DNA from 3 places in the Nitrosospira sp. Nsp13 genome. Region 2 is predicted to be linked to each of the others. Evidence: predicted binding sites of a transcription regulator. Region 2 holds the regulator's gene; each other region holds the start of a gene.
What was found. Region 2 encodes sigma-54, which starts transcription at its own class of promoters, with help from an activator protein. Its sites were predicted from a motif close to TGGCACNNTTCCTGCT; they were not measured.

Region 1 (3,284 bases), on a different contig from region 2:
CTCCTTGTGCGGGAAGATTGATATTGGCAAGAAAAGGGTTAAGCGACGCACTATTGCTACCCCGCAACAGGCGCCATAAGTACTCGACCGCAACCGGACCATTGGAGAAGCGGCCATTATAGTAGGTTCGGTGAGGACTCTCCGAAGGGGGTATAGGGGGCTTAATTCTCTGAATTCTGGTGAGAATAATGTCATTGCCGGTGTCAGACAAGCTATCGCCAAACACGTAAAGCGAGTCGTATTTGGGTGGCTCAGCCCATGCGACAGGTAGAACGAATACGGTTATCAGCAGTAAACATACGTTGAGTATCTTGCTCATTCCACGCTCCAGTATGATTTTTCTGCTCTGGAGGGCTATTGTATATACGTCGAATGAAGACAGCAATCAAAACTATCTACCAGGTCGCAATCGGGGGAATCTCGATTTCCGCCTATATTCTAGCCCTATTCTAGCCCTAAGACTCCGCACAGCAGCGGGTCAGTTATTATGCCACTGAAGCCTTCTGGCTAACCCTGCTTCCTCATGCCGGGAAAAGAAATAAGGATAGAGAGATCTTTCGCCGGATTTGTATGAGCCTGCCAGGGAAGCAATCTGGGTATCCACGTATCCCAGTTCCAAGTGCATGAGTACCGCTGGTGCCTGGACGCGCCGGCAAGTTCGTTCCTCTCCGATCTGGCGGAGTCCCAGCATGCGCTTGTAGAATCCGGCATGACGCGGATTAACCTCGATAAATAAATCCGTCGCTTTGTGGATATTGCGACCGAAGATATAAGCGAGGTGGAAAAGTGACGCCAGCATTTCTTTTGAACTGTACTCGGAATCTATAGCGAGCTTTGAGAGTTCGCAGACCTTTTTACCTTTCCCACGAAAACTATTGATTTCCCGTGCATAAAGTTCATCAGCGAGCAGACCCTCTTCGGAGTCCATGCCCAGTGTTAGCGTCCCAAAGATCTGATGTTCGCTGGATGCCTCGAGCGTAAGCTGGTTGATATTGCCCGGCATCGCCGCAGCAGCGGTGTCTGTGTGGTAACCGCGCCATGAGTACATGCGCTCAATGAGCATGCCGGCCCTGATGCGTTGTCTGGGCGTATCCACTAGGCGAATATTGTAACCGCTGCGCTTCAGCACGAATTCTTCATCGGGGGTTTCATCAAGAAGCCAGTCAATCGACAAAGGGTGCGGCGCGGGGTAGTTTTCGTTAACTCTCGCTGGGAAGTGAGAGCGGTTTGGGTACGAATATTCCTTCGTATTTAATTGCATGTCAGAGTCCAGAGATTTAGTCGGAGTCATTCACATCCGGGATGCAATACCTCAGACGTATTAGATTAGGTATGCACAAAAATTTCAGTACAACCGCCATTTCCCTGATAAATAGATCGCACAAAAAATAACCAGGTTGTATTCGTCATGGGAGGGCACTTGTTTGGGTACGCCACACAGCGTAGAAAATTCTTGTGTTGGGCTAACCGAATCAATTGCACTACAAATAAGCACAATCCGTGCCATAAAACTTAGTGATTAATAATCATTGGGTTATAGGTTATGCTATATAAATATTGTCGCCATATTCTATAAATTCATTTATATTTTTTATTAACTTATTGTTTATTAATATATTTTTTTGTCGTCGAAAGGAGACAGTTTTTATCCAGTTGCATATGAAAAGCCAGCTACTAATGGGAACGAATGTTCAGGGAGGGGAGGCTGATTGAAATGCGGCAGAAAATAATCGACTTCTGCTTGATTTCATAGATGCCCTGGTTGGGAAGGGCTAGGGCCTGTTAACACTTATTTTGCACCCGCGACGGTGACGGATTTCACCCAGCACGAGGCATGACCCGCGCGGCGGAGCAAGCCTCCGTAAGCGGCGAGTAACGAAGGGCTGGATGAAATCCGTCCCGTCCCTTCGGGGTTGCTACACAAAAAACGCGGCCTCCGCGTTTTTTGTGTAGCAACACGGGTACGAAATAAGTGTTAACAGGCCCTAGACTGGCGTTTGAAGAAAAGGGGGTGATTTACCGATGCGCTCGCACCCAATCTCGCCATTGTAGGAAAAGGCCTTGATCAAGTGCAGCGATGACCGGGCGTTGCCAGAGCGGTTCCGCCCAGAAATCATCTTGCTCGAAACCGCACATGTGTCCCCCCGCCTCTTCCAGGATAAGGCAGCCGGCGGCGTAATCCCAAAGTTTCTGTCCGCCGTGCAGGGAGAGATCAAATCGTCCGGCGGCGGTGTAACACCATTCCAGCGCGCACGACCCATAATTACGCTGAGAAGAGAAAGGCCGCTCAGTGCAGACTCCTGCCGCAAGTTTGGCGCTAAGCCGCTTTAAATCGACGTTCGCCATCGCACTTCTGAGCAGCGGGACATGTTCCTTGATGGGTAGTTTCTCGCCATTGAGATAGGCTCCGCTGCCCTGCTCCGCGTAGAACATTTCGTCTGCAACCGGGTTATAGACGACACCAAGAATGCTTCTTCCCTGCCGCATCAGTGCCACCGACACCGCAAAATAGGGCAGGCCATTGACGAAATTGGAGGTTCCATCTATTGGGTCCATGCACCACAGCCCCGCATCCCCAGCAAGCCATTGGTCAATCTGGTCCTGTTCCGTCATTTCCTCCCCCACCACAGCGCCAGGGCAAATTTTTCTCAACTCGCGCGACAGCGCTTCCTGCGTGGCAAGATCTGCTTCGGTAATCAGGCTGCCATCAGCTTTGCGCTGACGCGTAACTCTTAGATAGCGTGGTATGATTTCCTGTTGCGCAACCGCTCTGACTGCGGCAATGACCGCATCGAGCACCTGTTATTCCGTCCGCCATTTGATCGAGCAGCCGATGCTGGGGATCTGCTCATCAGGCCCGCGACCGGTTTCCACAACCTGAAGCATACCCTCGAACAGGTCACGGCGCGCTTCCGCGGGGGCGGCCTCTTTGCGCGAGGCATCCAACCGGCCGCGGTACTGAAGTTCAAGCTTGTCGTTAAAACCAAAGAAATCCGGCGTGCATACCGCACCATACGTCTTGGCGACTTGCTGGGTTTCGTCCCACACGTAGGGGAAAGGAAAATTGTATTCCCTTGCTACCTGTGCCATGTTATCGAATGAGTCCTCGGGATAATCGGCCGGATCGTTGGACATGATGGCGATGGCTCCTATGCCATATTTCCGTAATTCTTTCACGTCGCGGATAATGCGATCCCGTATTGCTTTTACATAAGGGCAGTGGTTGCAGATAAACATCACCAGCAACCCTTTTTCGCCTATTACGGATGTTAAGTTGTAGCGCT
Region 2 (3,284 bases):
TCGCACGGTTGTGCAGGATGTGTCGCTTTCCGTCAACAGCGGCGAAGTAGTCGGTCTGCTGGGGCCTAATGGTGCCGGAAAAACCACTTGTTTTTACATGATGGTTGGATTGGTGCCTCTGGACGGCGGTGGCATATACTTGGACGAGCGCGATTTGACTCAGCTGCCGATTCATCAGCGGGCACGCCTGGGCTTGAGCTATCTGCCGCAGGAGGCCTCAATCTTCAGGCGGCTTTCCGTGGCTGACAATATTCGCGCGGTGCTGGAATTGAAGAGTTACACAGCCGATGAAATGCAGCAGCGTCTGGATAATCTGTTGCATGATCTGCATATCAGCCATATCCGTACCAGCCAGGGTATCAGTTTGTCCGGCGGTGAGCGCCGCCGTGTGGAAATTGCCCGGGCGCTCGCGACGCAGCCACGGTTCATTCTGCTGGATGAGCCATTTGCCGGGGTGGATCCCATTGCCGTGCTGGATATCCAGAAAATTATCCAGTTCCTCAAAGAACGCGACATCGGTGTTCTCATTACCGACCATAACGTCAGGGAAACACTAGGGATTTGTGACCGCGCCTACATCATCAGTGACGGTATGGTGCTGGCGAGCGGTAAGCCTGATGAAATCATCTATAATGAAGATGTAAGAAAAGTGTATCTGGGGGAACACTTCCGGCTGTGAAAATAAGGATTTGATCTGCACGAATTCGGTTTTACCGTTGTTTTTCCATACTATCCTAAATCCGCCCCGTAGCAGGCTCACCCAAAAGGTGAGAATCAAATAGCAAAGAAATTCTTTACGAATCATAATTCTAGACTGATAAATGAGCGATCAACCAGCGGATTTAGGATTATGAAGCCTACCCTCCAGTTTAAACTGTCGCAGCACCTGGCGCTTACTCCTCAATTGCAGCAAGCCATCCGGTTGCTACAGCTTTCCACGGTTGAACTGAATCAGGAGATTGAGCGCATCGTGCAGGAAAATCCCCTGCTGGAGCTGGATGACAGCATCGGTAGCGATGTCACTGAATATCGGCCTAACCTCCTCGATAGCTCGGTGGAACCGCTCGCCCCGGATTTGCTGGAAGCCTCCGGTGACACCATGGCAGAGATGCCTGCGACCGAGAGCGATTCTGGTACAAAAAATGGCATGGCCGATGAATCGGACTGGTCCGGCGACGATGGCGCTTTTCGCAGCACGCGTGATGAGGACGAGGAGCGAGATTTTCCGCAACAGGCGGCAGAGCCCCCCAGTTTACGTGAGCATCTTAACATGCAACTCAGCCTGAGCCAGATCGGCGAGCGCGACCGGCGAATTGTCGGCTTACTGATCGACAGCTTGAATGACGATGGCTATCTTGCTCAGGATCTGGAAGAACTCGTTAGCTTCTTGCCGCCGGAGCTTGAAATAGATATCGATGCTCTGCACATTGCCCTTGAATATCTGCAGCATCTTGATCCGCCTGGTGTGGGCGCGCGTAATTTGAGGGAATGCCTGAGCATGCAATTGCACGCTCTGCCGGAAGATACTCCCTTCCGGGATCGCGCGCTACTTCTGGTTGATAGCCATCTCGACAGTCTGGCGTCACGGGATTTTTGCACAATCAAAAAGTTGTTGCATTGTGATGACGAATGCCTGCGTTCAGTTCAGCATCTTATCACCCACTTGAATCCGAGACCGGGTACGGCATTCAGTTCGGCGGTAGCGCGTTACATTATCCCTGACGTGATCGTAACAAAAATCAATGGTTCCTGGGTAGCCAGTCTCAATCCGGAGGCAATGCCGCGCCTCAAGATCAATCGTCTCTATGCGGACATCCTTAAACGGAGCCATGATGATTCCGCGCGTCGACTCGTGAGCCAGTTACATGAAGCCAAATGGCTCATCAAGAATGTGCAGCAGCGTTTCGGCACTATATTGAGGGTTTCCTCTGCTGTCGTCGATCGCCAACGGCAGTTTTTTGAGCACGGTGCAGTCGCCATGCGCCCGCTGGTGTTGCGGGAAATTGCGGAAGCGCTTGAGTTGCATGAGTCCACAATTTCGCGTGTGACCACTCAAAAATTTATGCGCACGCCGCGTGGTATATTCGAGTTAAAGTATTTTTTTGGCAGTCACGTGGCAACCGATACCGGTGGCGCCTGTTCCGCCACCGCCATTCGTGCGCTGATCAAGCAAATGGTAAATGCTGAAAATGCAAAGAAACCACTGAGTGATAGTCAGATTTCAGAAATTCTGGGACAGCAAGGCATTGTGGTTGCTCGTCGTACTGTCGCAAAATACCGGGAGTCCATTCAGATTCCTCCCGTTAATCTTCGTAAATCATTTTAACCCCAAGCTCAGGAGGCATGATGAATCTAAATCTTACTGGTCACCACGTAGAAATTACCCCCTCCTTGCGTGATTATGTCGCTTCAAAGATGAGCAAGGTCACGCGTCATTTCGACCATGTTATTGATGTCAGTGTGATACTGTCAGTGGAAAAACTTCAGCAGAAGGCAGAGGCCAATGTACACGTGAAAGGGAAAGATATTTTTGTGGAGACTGACAGTGCCGATATGTATGCTTCAATAGACAGTCTGGTGGATAAACTTGATCGACAGATTCTCAGGCACAAGGAAAAGAATACAAGCCGCCGCAATAATGGTGCGTTGAAAAATCAGGAAACGGAACAGCCGGAGTAGCCGGAACGGATTCAGGATCGTAGAAGCCTGGCGTCTTCTCTTGTAACATTGGGAAAACGTCCATCGTCATGATTCGGTAGCTTAAACGCACAGCTACATTCTCATCAATCGTATTGCACAACTATTGCCCTATCGAATGTCCCGAATCAGTATCACGCAACTATTTGAAGAAAAGCGGCAAAAGCTGACTCTGACCTGGGAGGGAGGCAGGGACGGTGGTGACAGGCAACTCGACGATGACGCCATCGCCCGCTCTACACAGGGGATAATCGGTCATCTCAATTTCATCCACCCTAACTGGATACAGGTGCTGAACGATCCAGAAGCTGATTATCTCAATCAGCTCGATCCTGTTTCCTTGCGGCAGAATATGGAGCGGCTTGCGCAAAGCAACCTATGGTGCGTTATCGTCGCCGGTGGCGCTCCCGTGCCAGCCTCAATAAAGATTTTTGCAGACTCCACTCATACTCCGCTGTTCTGTTCGCCGCATTCCAGCCTGGAGGTGATCTGGATATTGCGCCCCTATCTGGGGCGCGCCCTGGCTCCTTCCAGTAGCCGGCACGGCGTTCTGCTGGACGTTCTGGGAATGGGTGTAATGATTACCG
Region 3 (3,284 bases), on a different contig from region 2:
AATGTGTGAGAAATGAGCGGTATCTGCCGGATTCCAATACTTGCCGCGTTCGGGAACGGGCGAACGCACACTAAAATTATGGAGCCCTATAGGCTGTAGTACATATCAAATTCTACCGGATGAGTGGTCATGCGAAAGCGCGTGACTTCCTCCATCTTGAGCTCGATGTAGGCATCGATCATATCATTTGAAAACACGCCGCCGCGGGTGAGGAAATTGCGATCCTTGTCCAGGTTGTCCAGCGCTTCATCCAGCGAAACGCAGGGATTCGGAATGCTCGCCGCTTCTTCGGGAGGAAGATCATAAAGATTCTTGTCCATGGGGTCACCCGGATGCGTCTTGTTCTGGATGCCGTCCAGTCCCGCCATCATTAACGCAGTGAAGGCCAAATAGGGATTGGCGGTGGGATCGGGAAAACGCACTTCGATGCGCCTTCCTTTGGGACTGTTGGCATAAGGGATCCGCACCGCGGCGGATCGGTTGCTTACCGAGTAGGCAAGATTGATCGGCGCTTCAAAACCCGGAACCAGGCGCTTGTAGGAATTGGTGCCTGGATTGGTAATGGCATTCAAGGCCTTGGCATGTTTGATAATGCCGCCGATGTAAAATAGCGCCATTTCGGAAAGTCCGGCATAGCCATTTCCCGAAAACAGATTTTGTCCGGCCTTCCAGATTGATTGATGCACATGCATGCCGGAACCGTTGTCTCCGACAATGGGTTTTGGCATGAAGGTTGCCGTTTTGCCGTAAGAGTGGGCCACGTTGTGCACCACATATTTGAATACCTGGGTCCAGTCAGCACGCTTTACCAGGCTGCTGTACTTGGTGCCGATTTCGCACTGCCCGGCAGTTGCGACTTCGTGGTGGTGGACTTCAACCTCCACCCCCATCTCTTCCAGCGCCAGACACATGGCAGAACGAATGTCGTGCAAAGAGTCGATCGGAGGAACGGGGAAATATCCACCTTTTACGGCCGGCCGGTGCCCTGTATTGCCTCCTTCGTATTTTTCCGCGGAATTCCACGCCGCTTCCTCGGATTCTATTTTTACTGAACAACCGGACATGTCCGCATGCCAGGTGACAGAGTCAAAAATGAAGAATTCGGGTTCGGGGCCGAAGTATGCGGTATCGCCGATGCCGGTCGATTTGAGATAGGCTTCGCCACGTTTTGCCAACGAACGCGGATCACGGTCATAACCCTTGCCATCCGAAGGTTCGACCACGTCACAGGTGATGAGCAATGTAGCCTCATCCATGAACGGATCCATATGAGCGGTCTCGGGATCGGGCACCAGCAACATGTCGGAAGCCTGAATACCCTTCCAGCCGGCAATGGAAGAGCCATCGAACGCATGGCCGTCCTCAAGCTTATCCGCATCAAATGCGTGAGCTGGAAGCGTCACATGCTGCTCTTTACCGCGGGTATCGGTAAAACGCAGATCAACGAACTTGATTTCGTTTTCCTGAATCATTTTAAGAACATCAACTACCGCCATATTTTTCTCCAGACCGGAATTCAGTTATTCGATAAAGATACGTCACAAGGCGCACAAAATGGGAATTATATCAGTACGAACGTCGTCATTACTTCAAACGAATCAAACATTGTGCCAAAGGGTGCGATCAAATTATTAAAATGGGGCCGTATAGCGGGTGGGGGACGCCATACTGAATGACGGGCTTGCATCGAAGTGCCTTAGGTTACACGTGCTTCAAAAAGGAATAACATTGCATCTTTCAATCATTGCTATCTGAAGTTCATATGGAAACCATCACTGCAATACTCGAAAGGGCGCAACAACGTGCCAGAGAAATGAATTTGCCCTATGAAGGCGCATTACTCCCTGCTGAAGCACTGACGTTGCTGCAGGAAGCCCCCGGTGCCACGTTGGTGGACGTCCGCTCCCGGGCTGAATGGGATTGGGTGGGACGAATTCCAGGTGCGGTTGAAATCGAATGGCAGTCCTACCCCGGCATGCGTGCCAACCCGGACTTTCTCAACTATCTCTCAAGCCAGGTAGATAAGGAATCCATGGTGATGTTCATCTGCCGCAGTGGCGGCCGCTCGCATCAAGCTGCCGCTATTGCCACCGACTCGGGTTACGCAAATTGTTACAACATTCTAGAAGGCTTTGAAGGCGACAAGGACGCGACCGGTCACCGTGGCACCAGAGGTGGGTGGAAAGCCGCAGGACTGCCGTGGGTACAGGGTTGAGTCAGAAATTGGGAATCAAGAAACCGGTAAATTGTTTCTATCCTGATATAAATCTACGCTGCCGACCATTTGACCAACCCGGAATAAGCGGTAGCCAGCACAATGATCCCGAATCCAATTCGGTACCACGCAAATACGGTGAAGTCATGATGGCTGATAAAACGCAACAAGCCCCGTACTGCCAATAGCGCGCTGATGAACGAAGCCACAAATCCCACTATGAATACGCCAATATCGTCGAAATGCAGTATGTCGCGATGTTTGTAGACATCGTAGAAAGTGGCCGCAAACATGATGGGTATCGCCAGAAAAAAAGAGAACTCGGTCGCCGCCTTGCGTGACAAGCCAAAAAAGAGGCCGCCAATAATGGTTGCGCCCGAGCGTGAAGTACCGGGTATCAGCGCGAGGCACTGCATCAATCCAACCTTCAGCGCATGTTTCCAGTCCATGTCCTCAACCCGGTCGACATCGACTACATGCTTTCTGCGCTCAGCCCAAAGAATCAGAATTCCCCCGATGATAAACGCCATTGCCACCGGAACCGGATGAAACAGATATTGCTTGATCGTTTTGATGAACAGGAGACCGAGAATGGCAGCGGGCAGAAACGCGATGAAAAGATTCAACACAAAGCGGTTCGCGTCCTCGCTTGAGCCAATATTCCTCACTACACCACCAATCTTGACGCGATACTCCCAGCATACCGCCAATATTGCGCCTAGTTGAATCACAATTGCGAATACTTTGCCTTTCTCGTCATTGAAGTCGAGCAAGTCACTTACCAGGATTAGATGGCCGGTCGAGGAAATCGGGAGGAATTCGGTCAAGCCCTCGACAATGCCGAGGATTAAGGCCTTGATGAGCAGAAGCCAATCCATGCGGCGATTATCCGGAGAAAAGCATTTGACCCCGGATAGGCATGCATGAGCACAAGTGAGTCAGGGTGTTACTGGACAATGGGAGTATCCGATAGAGAATGGTTGTCGCGATTCGATCGGGTGATTATATTTTCGGTATTATCGCACCGAACTCCCGCTTCAGGCTAAAGAAGACCTCAAAATATTGAAGT

Region 1: a site for sigma-54 is predicted at 1,491-1,506, ahead of BLO43_RS06390 (N-acyl amino acid synthase FeeM domain-containing protein). Genes of this name have one in related genera too.
Region 3: a site for sigma-54 is predicted at 1,598-1,613, ahead of glnA (type I glutamate--ammonia ligase). Genes of this name have one in related genera too.

Annotation. Positions count from the first base shown of each region.
Region 1 covers NZ_FMVD01000004.1:37,590-40,873, reverse strand. The annotation lists gene BLO43_RS06395 (SGNH/GDSL hydrolase family protein) at 1-319, opposite strand, end outside; gene BLO43_RS06390 (N-acyl amino acid synthase FeeM domain-containing protein) at 479-1,261, opposite strand; gene BLO43_RS06385 (inositol monophosphatase family protein) at 2,017-2,799, opposite strand; gene BLO43_RS06380 (thioredoxin family protein) at 2,803-3,284, opposite strand, start outside.
Region 2 covers NZ_FMVD01000007.1:65,799-69,082, forward strand. The annotation lists gene lptB (LPS export ABC transporter ATP-binding protein) at 1-679, shown strand, start outside; gene BLO43_RS09955 (RNA polymerase factor sigma-54) at 851-2,326, shown strand; gene raiA (ribosome hibernation-promoting factor, HPF/YfiA family) at 2,347-2,679, shown strand; gene hprK (HPr(Ser) kinase/phosphatase) at 2,816-3,284, shown strand, end outside.
Region 3 covers NZ_FMVD01000002.1:48,232-51,515, forward strand. The annotation lists gene glnA (type I glutamate--ammonia ligase) at 87-1,496, opposite strand; gene BLO43_RS03770 (rhodanese-like domain-containing protein) at 1,763-2,215, shown strand; gene BLO43_RS03775 (undecaprenyl-diphosphate phosphatase) at 2,269-3,093, opposite strand.